Regions from separate parts of the Alteromonas sp. MB-3u-76 genome, predicted to be linked through region 2. Evidence: predicted binding sites of a transcription regulator. Region 2 holds the regulator's gene; each other region holds the start of a gene.
What was found. Region 2 encodes FliA, which starts transcription of late flagellar genes. Its sites were predicted from a motif close to CTAAAGNTNNNNNNNNNNNNGCCGATA; they were not measured.
Positions count from the first base shown of each region.

Region 1 (6,875 bases), 1.7 Mb from region 2:
TTAAACTATCTGTATTGTAAGGTAAACGGGCTAATGCTTGTAGTGCATTCTCGTGAAGTGTTGCTAACTCATCTTTAGCTCCACTTAACCCCAGTTTTGCAGGAAAAGTGTTTTTGCCGAGTGCTTCATCGGAACCTGCAGGCTTACCTAAACTTTCATTACTACCTTCTACGTCTAAAATATCGTCTTGGACTTGAAATGCGAGCCCGATATTATTGGCAAAGAGCATGAGATCTGTCTCCGCCTCTTTGTCCAATGTGCTGCACACAGTAGCAATCATTTCTACGCAAGCGCGAAGCAGCGCACCTGTTTTGAGCGTATGAAGGGTTTTTAATGCCTCTATGTCTATGGTTTTCCCTGTACTTGCCAAGTCTATTGCCTGGCCTCCACACATACCAAGGTATCCTGCACTTTTCGCCAAAATACTGAGAAGCTTTGCTCTATGGGCGTCGCCGTATTCGCTCATTGGCGAATCGGCTAATATACTAAAACCAAGTGTTTGAAGCGCATCACCTGCTAAAATTGCAGTTGCCTCATCAAAAGCAATGTGGCAAGTGGGCATACCTCGACGTAAATCGTCATCATCCATAGCAGGAAGGTCGTCATGCACAAGCGAGTAGGCATGAACACACTCAATAGCCATACTGATGGCTATTTGATCTTTTTTGGGCACATCTAGCGTGTTGCCTACCACATGAACGAGTAGGGGACGCATTCGCTTTCCACCAGCTAGTAGAGCGTGCCGCATGGCCGCTTTGAGTGACGGAGCGTAATCGGGTAACTCTTCAATTAGTTGTAGCAAGGACGCATCAGTTTGCTGCTTTACTTGCTGATGCAGAGCAGAGAAATTCATTAGGATACCTGTGGCTAACAAGTGAGCAGATTAGGGTTGTTCACTTTCTGGCAGCGATTTTAATACGTCTTCGCCTTGTTCATTTAGAAGAATTTGAACTTTTTGTTCTGCATTTTCGAGAGATTTTTGACCTTGACGAGAGAGCGCTATACCGCGTTCAAACTTTTCCAGCGCTTTGTTAAGCGGAAGGTCGCCATTTTCCATTTCATCGACAATAGATTCCAATTCGGCAAGCGTTTCTTCAAACGATGCAGTGTCCTTTTTTGTTGTCATAAGAGAGCTCAGCTGTAGGCGTCAATAACATAACGCGAACCTTAACGGACGGTTGCACAAGGGTCAAATGGTTTGTCCTCATATTAAGTATATCTCTCTGGTCAGCTAAAACTTTACTGCCTATGGTTAACCTAACGGTGGATTGTTGTTCAAAGTAGAGCTACAACTAATCAAGAACAATTAACCTAAAACAATTTGATAATTGTCACCGAGAAATAAACGGATTAAAAATCTATTTTTGCATAAACGAACTCACATAATTGTGATATTTTTCAACTATGTTGTTTTAGATTTTCTATACTTTGCCGATAGAATCAAAGTATATCAATAGCATTGGCTGCGCATAAATGGGGAAGAGTAAGTGGATTTAGCAACGGTCATAGGTATGTTGGGAGCCATCGGCTTTGTTGTAATGGCAATGTTGATGGGCGGTAGTATGAGTATGTTTATCAACGTACCCTCGCTTCTCATCGTGTTCGGTGGAAGCTTATTTGTCGTGCTATCTCAGTTCACATTAGGCCAATTCTTTGGTGCCGGTAAAATCGCCGGAAAAGCCTTCATGTTTAAAATTGAGCCACCTGAAGAGTTGATTGAGAAGATCGTTGAAATGGCTGACGCTGCCCGCAAAGGAGGCTTTCTAGCCTTGGAAGAGGCCGAAATAAGCAATGAGTTTATGCAAAAGGGTGTGGACATGCTGGTGGATGGTCACGATATTGAGGTAGTTCGAGAAACCCTGTCTAAAGATATCAAGATGACATCGGACCGTCACGAATTCGGTGCAACTATATTTAAAGGTATGGGCGATGTGGCTCCAGCCATGGGCATGATTGGCACGTTAGTTGGTTTGGTAGCTATGTTGTCTAACATGGATGATCCTAAATCTATCGGTCCGGCAATGGCGGTAGCCTTGTTAACAACTTTGTATGGTGCCTTTTTTGCCAATATCGTTTGTTTGCCTATTGCTGTGAAGCTGTCTAACAGAGCGGCAGAAGAGCAGCTCAATCAAAGCCTGATACTAGATGGCATTGTGGGCATTGCTGATGGCCAAAACCCTCGCGTTATCGACGGAATATTAAAGAATTACTTAGCAGCGAGTAAGCGCGGCTCAGGTGAGGAAGAGTAATGGCTGAAGAAGAATGTCCCAAGTGCCCACCCGAAGGCCTTCCTGCGTGGATGGGTACATTTGCCGATTTGATGTCGTTATTAATGTGCTTCTTTGTACTCTTGCTCTCATTTTCAGAAATGGACGTTTTAAAATTTAAGCAAATAGCGGGTTCAATGAAATTTGCTTTCGGGGTTCAAAATAAGATAGAGGTAAAGGACATTCCCAAGGGAACAAGCGTTATTGCTATGGAATTCAGGCCAGGTAAGCCTGATCCCACCCCCATAGAAACTATTCAACAGCAAACCATCGAAATGACTCAGCAAATGCTTGAGTTTCAAGCGGGCGATGAAGACTCTGCTGGGGGGAGGCAGAAACAGCGTGGTGAACAGCGCGGTGGACAGGCTCAACAGACTGCTACGGATTCCTCTTCATCAGCCTCACAAAGCTCTGAACAATCGCAAACGGCTGAGCTAATGAAAAAAGTGGCGCAGCAACTGCAAAAGCAAATATTAGACGGTTCAATAGAAATGGAGTCTTTAGGGCAACAGCTTACTATTCGAATTCGAGAGAACGGTTCATTCTCGGCAGGCTCTGCTTTCCTGCAACCTCAATTCAAGCCGATCATACAAAAAATCGGATTTTTACTTGCAGATGTACCTGGCGAGATAGCAATATCCGGCCATAGTGATGGTCAGCATATTGCTAACGAGCTATACCGTTCAAATTGGGACCTGTCCGCCCAGCGTGCTGTCGCTGTTGCCGAGGCAATGCGAACGGCTCAAGGTTTCGATGAGAGTAGAATGTCGGTGGTTGGGTTGGCAGACACAAAGCCTATTGTAGAAAACGCAACGTCTCCCCAAGACAGAGCGAAGAATCGAAGAGTGGAAATTAATATTAACCAGGGTGAGCCTATGATCTCAAAACCCATTTCCGTAGTTAATGATTAGCTCTAGATACTTGTAAATAGAGGCGACGAATTATTATTTAAACTTGTTATTTAAACTTGGCGTAGCTGAGCGGGCGTTAGCCTAAGTCTTTTAAAAACGCTATCATATAAAAAACGACGCTGCTGCGTCGTTTTTTATTAGTAAGAAACGCTAGTGCTAGCGCGCCAATAAATCTCGGTATTGAGGCTTAGATATAACCAATTGCACCGTACTTATCGTTCTTTCCAAAAAACCACCTTCGCAATATTTCAGATAATAAGTCCACATACGTACAAAGCGCTCATCGTATCCATCCTGCAACAGTTCATCCTTTGCAGCTATGAATGCCTCATACCAGTGATTAAGCGTTTTCGCATAGTCGATGCCAATGTCGTGCAGGTCTCTTATCATCATATCTGAATGCTTTTTAAGGTGAGCGTTCAGCTGATATTGTGATGGTAAAAATCCGCCAGGGAATATGTATTTCTGAATAAAATCTACGCTTTTGGAGTAACTGTCATAGCGTCTGTCGTCAATGGTAATCGACTGTAAAAGCATTAAGCCATTGTCTTTTAACAATGAAGAGCATCTTTCAAAAAAGTTACCCAAGAACGAACGGCCTACCGCTTCAATCATTTCAATAGAAACAAGTTTGTCGTATTTACCTTCAAGTAATCGATAATCCTTTTTTAATAGGGTTACCTTGTCTTCAACTTGCTCTTTTTCTATCCACTCCTGAGCCCAAGCGTATTGCTCTTCAGAGATAGTCGTGGTGGTTACTTTGCATCCGTAGTGTTTTGCGGCATATACCGCTAGGCCGCCCCAGCCAGTGCCAATTTCTAACAGGTGATCATTCTCATCCAGTTTTAGCTTGTCACATATGGTTTTAAGCTTGTGGTTTTGCGCTTCGTTAAGAGATGCATTTGGGTCTGGATAAATAGCAGAAGAGTACATCATAGTGCCATCAAGGAAGCGAGTATAAAGTTTATTACCCAAGTCGTAATGCGCCTCGATGTTCTTCTTTGCTTGGCTTGTGGTGTTTCTGCGGGTGAAATGTTGCAGTTTCATCACCGGCATAGTTAACCATTTAAACTTATTTTCCCACTCGTCAAGTGTGGGTAAGTTACGCGCAAAAATTTGCACTACTGCGGTGACATCATTGCTGTCCCAGTGCCCATCCATGTAGGCCTCACCAGCACCTACGCTGCCGCCAAGCAATAGGCTTCGATATGCTTTTACATCTTTTATATTAACGATAGCTGACAGCTCGTCATGCTCATTGCCAAATGTTGCAATAGTGTCGCCGTTTTCTTGAATGGTTAAACTACCTAGGGGTAGGTGTTTTAAACATTTAAGGAAGAGCGTTCTACAGGTCTTGTCAACAAACGAAACCTCTGACGTAGAGAGTAATACAGATTCACCAAAAGACATTTTTTATTTTTCCTGACTCTTTTCTGGGTGTGTATATAGCGGCGTCTTTTTTAAAAATAATTTAAGCGCTTGCCAATAAATTCCCAATACAGTTTTCATTGTCATACTAGGTATACGCTTCATCACTTTAGTTAGATTCGCATTATCTAAAGTAATTTTGCTCAAATTTATTCCAGCACAGAATTCTTTGTCCTGTCGTACACAATCCATTACCAATGACAGTCTATCTGAAGGCTGCGTAATTCGCCATTTATAGGTCATATCCATTGGGTTAAAAGGAGAGACGTGAAAGGCTTTTTTTGTGTCATCCTGTGTCGCTAAGTCAACTAAATAATAGTGCCTCTCATTCCAGGGGGTATTGCTCACTTCAGCAAGCATGTGAGAGAAGCTTCCGTCATTTTGCCTTAGGTAATAAAAATTAACTGGGCTGAAATACAGCCCCCACATCCTTAGCTGCCCCAGCATAAAAACTTCACCGTTAAGTGCTTTATTACCGTTTAACGACGTCATTTTGTCTAGCACTGCGTCTTTTAGCGGCTTGCTGTCATCATCTAGATAGTCTTGCCGTTTAAACCTTGCTCTGGCCCAACTGCTAATAGAAAAGTGCTTCATGTTTTCAGACAGGGCAGTAAGCTCTTTTTCATCAAGTTTTAGCCAAAACAGATAAATGTCGTATAAAAACTTGTGCTGCGTTGGTTTGAAACGCTCGTGGTAAACGGTACCGCGATAAATTGCACTTTCAGTATCTACAGCTGTCACAATGTCTCACCAAACCGTTTGCAAACGTCAAGCGCACTTACAACACCGTCTTCATGAAACCCGTTGTACCAATACGCCCCGCAAAAATGCAAATTGTCTACACCACAAATTTCGCTTCTGCGGTGCTGTGCTTTAACCATCGTGGCACTGTATTGCGGGTGAGCGTATTGATATTCGCCTAAAATCTGCGTTTTATCTATTTCGCTTGTGTTGTTGAGCGTGACTGAGTAAGTGTTCTTGGCGGAAAGACGCTGCAGAATATTCATGTTGTAAGTAACCGAAGCTGGACGCATTTCTTCGGTCGCATCTTCTTTAAGTCGATAATTCCAGCTGGCCCAAGCAAGTTTGCGTTTTGGAAGCTGGCCCACGTCTTTGTGCATTACAACGTCGTTATCGCCATATGGGATGTTGCCAAGTATATCACGGTGAAGGTCGGTTGGGTTCTCGAGCATAGCTAGTGCTTGGTCGCTGTGACACGCAAAAACCACGTCGTCGAATTTCTCTGTATTCCCGGTTACATCTGTAACAGACCACTTATCGCCAATACGACTGACATTCTTAACACCGCAAGACAATTTTATCTGCGACTTAAACGCTTCAATTAAAGGCGCAATATACTGGCGAGAGCCTCTCTTGATGGTGTACCACTGGGGGCGGTCTGTAATATTGAGCAGTCCATGATTATTGAAAAACTGCAGGAAAAAGGTGAGAGGGAACCCCCGAGTTTGCTCTAAGCTGCTCGACCATATGGCAGCACACATAGGAAGAATGTAATACCGCGCAAAGTCCTCGCTAAGCTCTAATTCATCGATAATATCTTGTAATGTCAGCGCGGAGGTGTCTCTCTTATCTGCAACCATCGCCTTACAGGCTTTATTAAATTTAAGAATATCTCGAACTATTCGCCAAAATTTGGGGCGTAAAATATTTCTGCGTTGGGCAAACAAACTATTGATGGTGTTGCCATTGTATTCTAGATTCGCTTTTTTGCTGGTCACCGAAAAGCTCATCTCAGTTGGTTGATAATCAACGCCTAAAGAATTCATTAGTTTGATGAAATTAGGGTAAGTCCAATCGTTAAAAACGATAAACCCTGTGTCGATGTCGTGGGTTTCACCTTCATCAGTAATGGTTTTTGTTGCCGTGTGTCCACCGATATAGTCGTTTGCTTCATATACGGTAATATCATTTTTCTTATTGAGAAGATGAGCACAGGTGAGACCTGAAATACCTGTACCCACAATTGCTACTTTTTTTGTCATTATTAACGTTCTCTTAAACTACTTATTTTTCGTTGCGCATCGACAGGGACAAACGTGTTTGTAGGCCTGATGGTAATAGATTCATGAATCTTAATATATAGCCAAACATTTTTGGGAAAAAGATAGTACGTTTATTTCCTTCTATTCCTTCGAGCATACTTCTAGCCGCCTCTTCTGCGGTGATCTTCATTGGCATATCGAAGTCATTTTTATCAGTCAGTGGCGTTTCAACGAAGCCCGGCGATACAGCTTGCACCTTTACACCT
Region 1 is NZ_CP025115.1:2,895,515-2,902,389, reverse strand. Features, by position in the region: gene CW735_RS12970 (farnesyl diphosphate synthase) at 1-853, opposite strand, end outside; gene xseB (exodeoxyribonuclease VII small subunit) at 884-1,126, opposite strand; gene pomA (flagellar motor protein PomA) at 1,488-2,249, shown strand; gene CW735_RS12955 (flagellar motor protein MotB) at 2,249-3,178, shown strand; gene CW735_RS12950 (SAM-dependent methyltransferase) at 3,335-4,588, opposite strand; gene CW735_RS12945 (DUF1365 domain-containing protein) at 4,592-5,347, opposite strand; gene CW735_RS12940 (NAD(P)/FAD-dependent oxidoreductase) at 5,344-6,609, opposite strand; gene CW735_RS12935 (SDR family NAD(P)-dependent oxidoreductase) at 6,632-6,875, opposite strand, start outside.
Region 1: the regulator FliA is predicted to act here: its motif matches at 1,411-1,437, upstream of pomA (flagellar motor protein PomA).

Region 2 (6,875 bases):
ATCTAAATCCGTTTCTTCACCTACAAGTTCTAGCGTAATTTCTTTTTTAAGGCTTCGCGCTAAATCTCGAACAACCCTAGGAAAACGACCGAATACTTTCTTGATAGGCTGCATTCGGGTTTTCATTACCGCACCTTGAAGGTCGCCGGTGACTACATCTAAGTTTGCTATCGCCTTAGACATACTTTCGTCGTTTGTATTGATGCCGAGGCTAATTAAGCGATTTCGCACTAATACCAGCTCGCCCACCATATTCATAATTTGATCGAGACGCTTAGTATCAACACGAACCGTCGTTTCAGCAGGTGGAGCAGAAGGTGCTTTCTTATCATCTTTTTTCGCAGCTTCACGGCTTGGCGCTTTTGGCTCTGCTTTGGCAGCAGCTGGTGCAGGTGTGCTCGCTGGAGTGGGTGACGCCTGCTTGGCCTTTTGAATCGCATCAGTCGCTGCTTTGTCCACAGCAGGCTCTGGTGCTTTCGCCGGTGCCGCTTCTGGTGCACTTGATGCTTGGTTTGTGGGGCCTTGTCCTGAACCATGAAGCTGATCTAAAAGAGCCTCAAACTCGTCATCGGTGATTTCATCGTCGCTTGATGAAGCATTTTGGGCTGGTGGTGCGGCTGGCGCTGCAGGTTCTTCTGCTGCGCTAAATTTGCCTTTGCCGTGAAGGTCGTCAAGGAGAGCTTCAAATTCGTCGTCGGTAATATCTTCTGCGTTGCTGTCTGAAGCTGAAGTACTGCCCGCGCTGGGAGTTGGTGCAGCTTCTTGCTTAGGCGAAGTACTCTTACCTGGCGCAGATGAGCCGTGTAGCTCATCGAGTAAAGCTTCAAACTCGTCTTCGGTGATTTCGTCAATTTCACCGTCGCCTTTTGAGGTATTGTCACTTGATGAAGATGGCGTCGCTTCAACCAACTCCAGTTCAGGCTCCGAACTGAAATCAGGTTCAGCAGCTTGTGGAGCGGGAGCATTATCAAAAATGTTCTCGTCTGGTGTTTCTGGGCGACTTAACTTGTGCAATTTGTCTACAAGCTGTGCATCAGCCGGCTCAAGCGGCTCCTGCGCTTTAACTTTCTCAAACATGTCAACAACGACATCAGTAGCCTGCAGAATAATATCCATTAGCTCTGGTGTCAGTGTGCGCTGTCCGTTTCTCATTACGTCAAAAACGTTTTCAGCGCCATGACAAATTTCAACAAGCTCAGTGAGGGACAAAAAGCCCGCACCGCCTTTTACCGTGTGATATCCGCGAAAAATTGCATTTAGCAAATTCGCATCTTCAGGATTGTTCTCAAGATCAACGAGCTGTTCTTGTAATTGTTCAAGTATCTCTCCGGCCTCAACCAAAAAGTCCTGTAGTATTTCCTCGTCAACATCAAACGACATGCGCCCGCTCCCCTAAAAACCTAAGCTAGACAGAAGATCATCAACATCATCTTGGCCAGATACAACATCATCGCGAGACTCAGCGTCAATAATTGGCCCTTCTGCTTGTACACCATCAACCTTATCGGCTTCGCTAGGTAATGGTTTAGTTTGTTCTAAACCGTCCCGCTCACCAAACATGGTGAGCATGTTAACTAAGCTTTCTTCGACTTCTTTTACTAAGTCGATAACACGGCGGATTACCTGACCGGTAAGGTCTTGATAACCTTGTGCCATCAGCACTTCTGTCAACAACTGCGTAAGTTTAGCTGACTGAGAAGCTCCCTCCTCTAGCAATTCGTCTAAATCTTTGCACAAGGCTTTGAATTCGCCCACTTCAATTTGCCTTGTCATGAGCTTTTTCCACTCTGGCATCACATTCTCTATACGAGATGAAAGCAACTCGGCAATTGGCATGCTGGCTTCAACGGCATCCATTGTAGTATTAGCAGCTTTTTCAGTTTCTTCAATAACGTAAGTTAGGCGGGTCTGTGCGTCAGGGATATCATCTGTGGCTAAGTTCTTGATGCGATCATCTATTTGAAAGTTGTTTAACGCGTCGTGAAGTTGACGGGTAAGCTTTCCAACCTCGGCAAAAAGCTCTACGTTTTCTTTCATCGACGCTGCTTCAAAGAGCGCATTGGCTGAAGCGTTATCCCCAGCTTCAAGATAAACAACAAGCTGTTTAGCTTCTTCTAGTGATAATGGAACGTTTGCATTCGTTGTCATCCAGTAAACCTCGTTTCTCTGGTGAGCGTCTGGATCAACCTAAACGTTCGAATATTTTATCTAACTTTTCTTTTAACGTAGCGGCTGTGAAAGGCTTAACTACGTAGCCATTAACCCCAGCTTGCGCTGCGGCAACAATCTGCTCTTTCTTCGCTTCCGCCGTTACCATCAGTACCGGCAGATGCTTAAGTTTATCGTCGGCACGAATTGCACGAAGCAAATCGATACCCTGCATACCCGGCATATTCCAGTCGGTCACAACAAAATCGAAATCACCCTGTTGTAGCATGGGTAACGCCGTACTTCCGTCGTCCGCTTCCTGGATGTTTGCGAAACCCAAATCTTTTAATAGGTTTTTAATGATACGTCTCATGGTAGAGAAATCGTCTACCACAAGAATCTTCATGCTCTTATCCAAAATAGCCTCCATTGAGGGGTTAATTGTTTTAATTTCTATTCTTCGTCAGCTCGCCACGACTTCATTCGTGATTTGAGTTTTAACATGGCCTGACTATGAATTTGACTCACTCTCGATTCACTTACATCAAGAACTTCACCAATTTCTCTAAGATTCAGTTCTTCATCATAGTACAAGGAAAGCACTATCGCTTCTCGTTCGGGTAAAGTAGTGATTGCTTGGGCCAATGATTTTTGAAACGCGCCTTGCATCAGGTCTTCAAGGGGAGCATCGCTTCCTCGACTTTGCTCGGTGGTGATGACGTCCTCAGAGACACCTAAATCTTCAATTCCAACTAACTTCCCTGCGTTTACCTCATTGAGCATCTGATGATAATCTTGCAAGCTAACGTTTAGTTTAGTGGCAATATCAACATCTCTTGCATCTCTGCCCGTTTCACTTTCAACCTGCGAAATCGCTTCTGTAATCGCCCGTCCATTTCGATGAACAGAGCGTGGAGTCCAATCTCCTTTGCGAATTTCATCTAGCATCGCGCCGCGGATACGAATGCCTGCGAAGGTCTCAAAACTCGCTCCCTTCGAACCGTCAAAATTCCGCGCAGCTTCTAAAAGGCCAATCATTCCAGACTGAATAAGATCGTCAACAAGCACACTTGCTGGCAATCTTGCCATTAAGTGGTGTGCTATGCGCTTTACTAGGGGCGCATGTCGCTCGACTAACTGCGACTTATCAGTTTGTTGTTGATAAGCGGCCGCCTTACTATTCAACGTTGATTCCCTACTGCTTTTTCTGCGATTAACTGCTCAATAAAAAATTCTAGGTGTCCGCCAGGCTGAGTCGGGATTGGCCAAGATGCCGCCCTATTTGCTAGCTGACTAATTGCTACTGATGCTGGTGAACCTGGGTAAGCATCGACAATAGCTGTTTGTTTTCTCACCGCACGACGAATATTTTCATCAAATGGTATGGTTGCCACTAATTCTAGCGCAACATCTAAGAAGCGCCCGGTAACTTTACTCAGCTTGCTGAAAAGCTCTTGGCCTTCGCGCACATCTCTAACCATATTGGCGACAACTTTAAACCGAAAAACACCGTGTTCGCGGTTAAGTAGTTTTATCAGCGCATAAGCATCGGTAAGTGATGTAGGCTCATCACACACCACTACCATGATGTCCTGAGAGGCTTTTGCAAAGCTTAGCACCATATCTGAAATACCGGCCGCGGTATCAACAAGCAATACGTCTATCGGCGAGCGTAGTTCGCTGAATGCACGAATAAGACCCGCGTGCTGTGTTGTAGACAACTCTGCCATCGACTGAGTGCCCGATGTAGCAGGCGCAATCTTTATACCGTGAGGCCCAGTGACAAGTACATCGTCTAAGGTGCATTCACCAGATAAAACGTGAGAAAGGTTTTTTTCAACGCGAAGCCCTAACATGACATCTACGTTGGCCAATCCTAAATCGGCATCGAGCACCATCACACGTTTGCCCTGCTTAGCCATAGCAATTGCCGTGTTAAGCGTGATATTTGTCTTACCAACGCCACCTTTACCTCCGGTGACGGCGATAACTTTGATTAACCGTGATTGCTTCATTTTTCTTAAGCTACTCGCTTGGTCGTCAATCATACTACTTATGCTGTTTTAATATCGTTGTTATTACTAGTATGATCCAAACCATATTTTTTATAAAGCTTTGCAGCAGCGGAAACTAAAGATTTCGCTTCTGCAATCTTAATGTCTTCCGGTACTTTTTGACCGTCGGTGACATAACTAACCGGTAACTGGTACTCAACTGCCGCGCTAAGCACTTCGCCTAAAGAATAGCACTCATCTAACTTAGTGAAAATACAACCACTTAGCTCGATGTCATCATAGGCCTTAATGATCCTCTGTAACGCAGGATATTGTGTATTTGCTTGCGCTACCAAATATTTTTTCACTGGCGGCATCTGACCATTGTCAAAATGCTTAATTTGTTTAATTAGTCGGCTATCTCGTTGACTAAAACCAGCCGTATCAATCAATACTAGTCGCTTATGGCGAAGTTGAAACAATAAATCTGCAAGTTCTTCACTCGACTGCGCTTTTCTCACCGTACAACCAATAATTTTACCGTAGGTTGCCAGCTGTTCAAATGCAGCAATTCTGTATGTGTCTATGGTAATCATAGCAACAGAGTCGGCGCCATACTTCTGCGCATAGCGTGCGGCCAGTTTCGCCACAGTAGTTGTTTTACCCGTTCCTGTTGGCCCGACTAATGCCACCGCACCTTGTGCAGTGAGTATATCGTTTCCTGTTACATTTATGCGATTAGCCAATAGGTTAAGAAGATAAACCCATGCGTCTCGTTCATTGTAATGCCCTGGAGTATAGCTGATTAACTGCTTAGATAATGCTTTGCTAAGCCCCATTTCAGTTAAACGAGCAATAAGATATTGATGGACGGGTTTTTGACGGCTCTGTTTTGCTTCCATTAAGTCTGCAACTTGGTGTTGAAGAACACCTCGTAAAGACGCGAGTTCTTCTTTTATTTGAGCGAGTTCTGCAGACTGAGTTGGCACATCATTTTCTATGCTTGAAGCCTGATGCGTGGGGAACGCATCGTCTTCATTCGTTTTTGAAGCATTAAATTCTCGGGCATTAGCGTCGCGGCTGTTAAAATAGCCATTTGCAGGTTGCTGCGCTTCCACTTCGTCAATAAACGCATCTGAGAAGTCGAGATGTGATGCAATATTATTGGCGTGCTGGGCATTTACTGAAGCCGGCTGGTTAACATTCGCTTCTGAATTTTTATTTAACGAGGCCGAGCCAAGGTGCGCAGACGAGTCACCTGGCGCTGCAGTTTGGTTATAAGGTGCTGCACCGCTATGCTGTTTTTCCAGTAATGCTTTTAAGCTGTCTGGGCCATCATCGCCAATGATTTCGCTCAAACTCGGTGTAGCACTTTTAGCTGCCCCTTTTGACGGCGTTTTGGATATGTTAAGCTTTGCTTCTGGCTCTTTGTCATAAGCGGCAACCAGTTCAATACCGTCTGCCACTTTGCGATTGGACATAATAACCGCGTCGCTACCTAACTCAGCCTTAACTTGGCTTAGCGCCTCGCGCATGTCTTTGCCAAAAAAACGTCTTATTTTCATTGCAACTTCTCCACTCGCCCCAGTGTCAGATTATTGACCGACCGAACTGACTATTTTTATTTGTTTGTCATCAGGTACTTCTTGATAGGAAAGAACATGTAACCCAACAACAGAATATTTTAAGAAGCGAGATAGCACCGGCCTTAGCATTCCAGAAGTAAGTAACACTGCGGGCTCTCCCTCTAGTTCTTGCTGCTGACTGGCTTGCTGCAAGGACTTTTGTAACTTGTCTGCAAGACCAGGTTCAATACCTGCACCATCTTCACCACCTGCTTGAAGTGACTGGTGCAACATCTGTTCCAACTCTGGCGCCAAGGTTATGACAGGTATCTCTTTGGCACCCTGCGTGATTTCCTGAACAATAAGCCGTTTAAGCGCAATACGTACCGCTGACACCAACACATCTGAGTCTTGGCTACGAGTGCCATATTCACTTAATGTTTGCACTATCGTACGCATGTCGCGAATAGGAACACCTTCAAACAGTAATGTTTGCAGTATTTTTACTACCGTGCTTAACGGCAATATATCGGGCACCAAACCTTCAACCAATTTAGGATGCTGCTTTGCTAACATGTCGAGTAGTTGTTGGGCCTCTTCGTGTCCAAGCAGTTGATAGGCATTATTGGTAAGTAGTTGACTTAAATGAGTAGCAACCACTGTGGCCGCGTCTACCACCGTGTACCCAAGAGTTTGAGCATGCTCACGTTTATTGGGCTTAATCCAAACGGCATCTAGGCCAAACGCCGGATCTTTTGTCGCTCTCCCCTCAAGCTTCCCAAAAACTTGGCCAGGGTTAATGGCGAGTTCTTCATCGTGACTTATCACCGAGTCTCCAATAGTCACTCCCAGCATAGCGATAGTGTAAGTATTGGGTTCTAAATCTAAATTATCGCGAATGTGTACTGGTGGGATAAGAAACCCGAGTTCTTGAGATAGTTTTTTACGTACGCCTTTAATGCGGGTTAACAGCTCACCACCCTGGGATTTATCAACTAGCGGAATCAGCCTATAACCCACCTCAAGCCCAATGGTGTCGACCTGCTGAACATCATCCCAGCCAAGTTCTTTGACTTCTGGTGCCACGGTTTCATCTCTAGAGAGTGTATCTGGCACCTGTGGTTCAGCAGCTTTCTTCTTGGCATTGTGGGTCTGAAGAAAGGCTACT
Region 2 is NZ_CP025115.1:1,147,016-1,153,890, reverse strand. Features, by position in the region: gene CW735_RS05200 (chemotaxis protein CheA) at 1-1,380, opposite strand, end outside; gene CW735_RS05195 (protein phosphatase CheZ) at 1,393-2,148, opposite strand; gene cheY (chemotaxis response regulator CheY) at 2,183-2,566, opposite strand; gene CW735_RS05185 (RNA polymerase sigma factor FliA) at 2,602-3,333, opposite strand; gene CW735_RS05180 (MinD/ParA family protein) at 3,330-4,196, opposite strand; gene flhF (flagellar biosynthesis protein FlhF) at 4,202-5,707, opposite strand; gene flhA (flagellar biosynthesis protein FlhA) at 5,738-6,875, opposite strand, start outside.

Region 3 (6,875 bases), 120 kb from region 2:
ACTAGAGCTAAGCTTATCGAACAACAACGTTAGCTGCTTGTGGGCCTTTTTGACCTTGTTCTACTTCGAAGCTTACCGCTTGGCCTTCAGAAAGAGTTTTGAAACCGTCAGAAGCGATTGAACGGAAGTGTACGAATACATCTTTACCGCCGCCGTCTTGAGTTAGGAAACCAAAACCTTTTTCTTCGTTAAACCATTTTACTGTGCCATTTACTGAATTAGACATAATATATACCTTTTAAAAATTGATGTTTGTGTGGTGAAATCACCGATAAGCGATAGACATAAACGAGCTAGTAAAGCAGATGTATATCTATATAAAACTTCAATTGAAGGAATAAAAGAGTGGTACAGCGCAGTATTAGGTAAAGCGTAAAACATATCTAAAGCCCGCGTAAGATACATGCTATGGCAGAGTATGTCTAACCTTTTCCCCATTATTTCGTATATATATTACTAAAGCAATGATAACTCCTCCTTAACCTCATGTTTACTATCACTTTATTGAATATTTTTATTTTGCTGCTTCGCGTCGCTTCCTTTTAGAGAAATAAGGGCGATCCTCACCAAACATACCAACTCAGTATTGCTTAACAGTTACTCACGGTAATTTAAGAACAGCGTAACCCGCTGCAATTCTCAAACATATCTTTAAGAGTTATTCTTTACCGTCATGCGTTTAATTACACTAATTACGCTTGGTCCCATTGCACTTATTTTGTTTATCTGGGTTGCTTAAATTTTTAGATAGCGAATATCTAGTGCACACAAACTATTATGAGAGAATCACTATGAGAATGCTGCATACAATGCTGCGCGTGGAAAACCTCGATGCATCGTTACACTTTTACACTGAGCTCATGGGCATGCGCTTATTGCGCAAGTCTGAAAACAAAAAGTATGAATACACACTGGCTTTTGTTGGTTACGGCGATGAAGAAAATTCTACTGTGCTGGAGCTGACTTATAACTGGGGAGACAATACCTATGATAAAGGTAATGCCTATGGCCATATTGCTATTGGCGTGGAAGATATCTATGGTTTTTGTAAAAATCTTGAAGCTCACGGTGCTGAAGTATATCGTCAGCCGGGGCCTGTAAAAGGCGGTAGCACCGTCATTGCTTTCGTACGCGACCCTGATGGCTATGCCATTGAACTCATTGAAGGCCGATAGCTTGATATCACAGGCGTGTTTAACCGATTCATCCACCGTGTCCGAGCAACCTTAAACACCTCCACACAGGCATAACATAAGTTTGGATAGAAGCGCTTGGATAGCAATATCGTAACAAAGCGCCTTTAAGATGTGTTCGGAGCCGACTCATTTGGAATATAAGTATGAAAGTTAGCGTTGCCACCAGATACCTTTTTACCGCGCCGCGTTTTATTGCAACCCTTGTTACAGCATGCCTCCTTACGGCGTACCTGCCCTCCTTTGCAATAGCGACTTCCCACGAAGATTCTGCGGCTTCCTCTTCCAGTATGGCTGGTAAGCCTTTTGCCATTATTGCTCATCGGGGTGCGTCAGGCTACTTACCTGAGCATACGCTTGAGGCAGCCACTCTTGCATTTTCATTGAACGCTGACTTTATAGAGCAGGACGTAGTTATCACTAAAGATGATATTCCCGTTGTACTTCATGATATTCACTTAGAAACTGTGACCAATGTAGAGGAAGTATTCGCTGATAGAGCTCGGAAAGATGGAAGGTATTACGCCCGTGACTTTACACTTGCAGAGCTACGCACACTTAGCATTCACGAGCGTGAGGATAAAAAGCAAAACCCCGTTTTTGCAAAGCGCTTTTCCGCATCTGCACCACACTTTTCTATTGCCACTTTATATGAACACTTAGAGTTAATAGGCGAGCTCAATCGGCAGTTCGGTAAATCTGTAGGCGTTTACCCAGAAGTGAAGTCTCCATCGTTCCACTTAGCCGAAGGGGTAGATGCCAGTAAGATTGCTATAGAAGCGCTTCAAACGTACAAACTCGATGGCGCTAGCAATAATAGCTATTTGCAGTGTTTCGACTTTAATGAAATCAAGCGCATACGCAACGAGTTAGGCTACAAAGGCAAGGTTGTTATGCTAATTGGAGAGAACAGTTGGCGCGAGAGTAAGACAGACTACAACTGGATCCGCAGCGCAGAGGGTATGGCTAAGGTAGCTGAGTATGCTGATGGTATAGGTCCTTGGCTCAATCAACTTTTCGACGCACAAACTTATGATGACAAACCTTTAGGTAAGCAGTCTTCGCAAAAAAATCAGAGCACAATCAAAGCTGCAGGGTGGATTTCAGAGGCGCATAAATACGGGTTAACGATACACCCCTACACCTACCGCCAAGATGCACTTCCGCTAGGCCTATCTGGCGAACAGCTACTAAATGCCTTAAAAACGCAAGTAAAGGCAGATGGAATATTTACCGACCATATTCCACCTGTTGCAAAGTGGCGCGCTGATTATCTCAATTCGAACGCTTTGCATTCCGCCCGGTTATGACTTAGATAGACGCACCACAACTCGCCTGTTTTGCGCCCTAGACTCGCGGGTGTCATTCGGAGCAATATGACGCTTTTCTCCATGTCCTGTTAGTTGAATACGATCGTTAGGGACACCCAATGTCGTCAAATAGTCTTTAACTTCGTTCGCTCTTTGAATAGAGAGCTGCTCGTTGGTCCAGCGCCCTCCATAGCTATCGGTGTAACCGTCTAACAACACAAGCTCAAGCTCAGCATCTTCTTTGAGGTATTCACCTATCATTGTTAATCGTTTCTGCGAATACTTTGTGAGTTCTGTACTGTTATTTTTGTATGACAGCACGGTATAAGCAATATCGTCGAAAGTGTAAGGCAGTAAGTTAGCAACACAATTTACAAATTCTCTGTAAACGCTGGTAAAGTTGCTAGCGTTTAACGCAACGCTCACTTTATCGTATTTGTTGTACCAATCTTGATAGTAGATAGTGGGCCAGAATCCTTTTTCTAACTCTGACAGCATTGTCCAGGCCGCGTCTTGTGGGAGGTCACCATTGTACTGCTTGCGTATCGTCATATCAGCTATTGGCTTGGGCGCTACGCCGGGCATCCATTTAGGTGGCACTGAGTATACCGCCGCAACGTCAAATCGATTGGGCAGCAGGTGCATATCAAGTTCGAACTCCATATTGAGTTGCTTCGAGGCCACGCTAGTAAACATGGCATCACCATATCCGGGAAGATCATGGTTGAGCCTGCACTGTAACCTAGAATCCTTCTCAACTTGCCAATTTGAAGTCTCAACGGTAGCGGAATACTGACGCATTGCAGCGTGAGACACCGTTGCAGACGCTGCCATACCAACGAGCATTGCAAATAAAATAGCAGGTTTTATTTTCCACCCGATTTTACATGTAAAAGACATACTGACGCCCAGAAAATGAAAATTTTTAACTTATACGCCCACACTTACTCTTCATTTAGGCACAGAGTAGGTTATAAAAAACCCTGTTCCCAGATTATTCGAATGTGTGTAGTAGAGTCGCGCTTAGTGTTATTATCGCCTGAATTGTAGAAAAGTTTAGTCTTGATTGCCAAATGTCCTTGGCTTACTTCCCTGGTTGCCTCTTTTGTTTTAACGTTCTATTTTTGCGTTCTACCTTTACGTTCTATGTTTGCCCTAGCGCTTGCCTGCCCTGCTCGAACAACTTCACACCGTAAAACAGCTTCTATACAATTCATGCTAGCACTTGCCTTACATACTTGCGATAATCTTTGCAGAAACAACACGTGCCCTATAGTTAAGCCGGTCACATCCAAATTCACCCGTTCTTATAAGAGAGTCTATGTCTTCAACTGCTAAGTCTTCTACAGCCCCGTCTTCAACTGCGATACCTAGCTTATCTGAACGATTTAGAGGGTACTTTCCTGTTGTTATAGATGTTGAAACAGCGGGATTTATTGCAGGCACTGATGCACTATTAGAACTTGCTGCCGTGACGGTGAAAATGGACGAAAATGGTCTGTTACACCCAGACCAAACTTTTCACTATCATATTGAACCCTTTGAAGGCGCAAATCTTGAACCTGCCGCATTAGAGTTTAATGGTATTGATCCTCATTGCGCTCTAAGAGGCGCAATAGAAGAAAGTGAAGCCATGAAGGAGCTGTGTAAAGGCGTGCGCAAGGCGCAAAAAAATGCAGACTGCCAACGCTCTGTGATCGTAGCTCACAATGCCGCCTTCGATCAGGGTTTTGTCAATGCTGCCATTCAACGCTGCAATATCAAACGCACCCCATTCCACCCTTTTGTGTCTTTTGATACTACCAGCCTGGCTGGTTTAGCACTTGGCCAAACGGTATTGGTTAAGGCCTGCCGCGCTGCAGGTATTGAGTTTGACCAAAATGAAGCCCACAGTGCACTGTATGACGCACAAAAAACCACAGAGCTATTCTGCTACATGGTAAACCGCTATAAAGCCCTTGGCGGCTGGCCCCTTGAAAAGGAGTGTTAACTAACACTCGCCCCTCCGAAATTAAAAATTTAGCGTCTATAGACGCTAAACATAAGCCTTTTTTGACCACTAAACAATTTGGGTAATTTTTAATGAAAATAATTCTCATCACGACTTGCCAAACTCATGAATAACAATTATTATCATTTACAGATTCATTTGGAGTGCCCAATAATGTTTGTATGTATGTGCTACGGAGTAACCGACAAAAGTATTCGCGCCGCTGTTGAAACGAACGGTGTTGGAAATATGCGTGAGTTGCGTGAGCATTTAGAACTGGGCTCTCAATGTGGCAAATGTATTGGTATGGCTCAGCAAATAATTGACCAAACAATCATCGATGAGTCCCTGTTTAAAAACGTGGGTTAAAACGTTATTTTCTGTACGCCTTCATATTTCCTATCAAAAGCGTTTAACGTTTACTCAAACGAATACTCTAAACCCGCATAATAGAAGTTGCCGTTGATACCACCTGGCGTGGTCGGCGGATAGAGTGCTCCAACTTCCTCTTTAAAAACATTCGTGTCTGGTAGTGTATTAAAAAGATTCTGTACGCCTAAGGTTAACCGAGTTTCCTTTGAAAACTGCCACGCAAACTGCGCATCCATGGTAAATCTAGCTCCTCCATAAATATCTAGCCCTGCAGACGCATCTAGGTGATCTTCATAAAAAGAACCAAAATAATTCAGTCGCCAAGTAAACTCAAAAGACTGCAGACGTTGTTCTAATGTAATACTCCCCCTGTGTGCCGGCAAATTATCCTCCAGCATGCGGATGCGTGCCTCGGTTAGGTTTGGCGCTAATTGTAATCTTCCATCAATAACCGCGGGGTAAAGTGTAACTCGCTCTACCTGCGTGTCTGTCCAGTTATACGCAAAAAGTAAATTGTTTTGCCACTCATCAAACATAAACTGATAGTTAACAACAACATCAATACCTTGTGTTTTTGTGTCAAAATCGTTGGTGAAATATTTCGCTGCATTATATTTTGCAGCGTCGGGGCGACCGTTTTGAATAAGCGTATTGATATCGCTTTCAGTAAGTGGAATAGCTGAAGTAGTGCTAATTCTATCTCTTAATCTAATATTAAAATAATCGATGGTAGCAAAGAACTGGTCGCTAGCTTGCAACACCGCCCCCACACTAAAATTTACCGACTCTTCCGGCTGCAAAGGCGTTGCACCTAATTGCATAGATATCATATCAGTGGGAGGTAACGTAGCTTGGTCTTCAAGCCCGTTTTCGCCATAAGCAGTAGTTACGTTGATAACATTACTCTGCCCCACTGTCGGCGCTTTGAAGCCCGTATTAACAGAACCTCGAATAGCAAACAGATCGCTTAACTTGTAGCGGGTACTGAGCTTTCCGTCGAAAGTCGTTCCAAAATCACTAAAATGTTCTACCCGCGAAGCCAATCCGAATTGCAATGACTCGGTAACAAACAGCTCTATGTCGCCATACATTGCCCAGTTGTTACGACTCCAGTGTCCCGCAGATTGAGGCTGATAGCCTGGAAAACCGTTTGAGCCAATCGCAAACCCTTCGTTTAAACCAAGTGGTGGCTCTAAGGCAAAAGGTCCGGCTATGTATGAGTTTATATCACCGGCCTTTTGAAAGTATGTCTCTTTGCGCCATTCAAGACCTACACCAATGCTGATAGGATCTTCAAAAACCGATTGAATCAGCTTAGTAAAATCTAAATTTAATGTACGCTCAACTTGAGATACGCCTCCGGGATCAAAGGCCGTGGGCGATTCCGGACCTAACGACGGGTTTACCGTGCCACTGATATTATAGTCAATGTTGCTGTAACCAACCGTTGCGCTTGCATCAAACGCCCAGTCGTAAGGTAATTCTTTTTTCAAGCCCAGGGTAACGGAGCCATCTTCAATCACACCGCCGAAGCTTGGCGTAAAGCCGCCCGGATAAAGTTCGTTAAACGCAAAACAATTAGCGCCCACAGGGGTACTGTTATCCGCTATTTTCAGATAGTTCGGATCTTCAAGCACATTAGCGTCGTTCAATATTATCAACGGACAGGATATACCACTATCTACACCGTCTAAATCGGCAACGATTAAGCGCCGAGCCCCGGTTTCGGAGTCGGTTCTGCTAAACACACCTTCTCGGGTTTGCGGGTTGCGGTAATAAAAACCTCCAGATAATTCTCTTTTAGCCGCAGTAAGAAAACTATAAAGCTGGGTAGACGGTGAAAATTTGAAACCTGTATTAATTGCAAATTTAAGGTCTTTATCCACATCTAAAGCCCCCCATACTTGTGCGGGGTTGTCGATGAATGCATTGCCTTGTTGAGTTAGGGCAATAGCGTCATCGCGCTGAACAGAGCGAGATGTGCCACCTTGCTGTCTATACTCCCCAGTA
Region 3 is NZ_CP025115.1:1,265,141-1,272,015, reverse strand. Features, by position in the region: gene cspE (transcription antiterminator/RNA stability regulator CspE) at 14-226, opposite strand; gene gloA (lactoylglutathione lyase) at 792-1,175, shown strand; gene glpQ (glycerophosphodiester phosphodiesterase) at 1,340-2,503, shown strand; gene CW735_RS05715 (flagellar protein MotY) at 2,498-3,403, opposite strand; gene rnt (ribonuclease T) at 3,825-4,493, shown strand; gene CW735_RS05705 (bacterioferritin-associated ferredoxin) at 4,668-4,862, shown strand; gene CW735_RS05700 (TonB-dependent receptor plug domain-containing protein) at 4,913-6,875, opposite strand, start outside.
Region 3: the regulator FliA is predicted to act here: its motif matches at 3,537-3,563, upstream of CW735_RS05715 (flagellar protein MotY).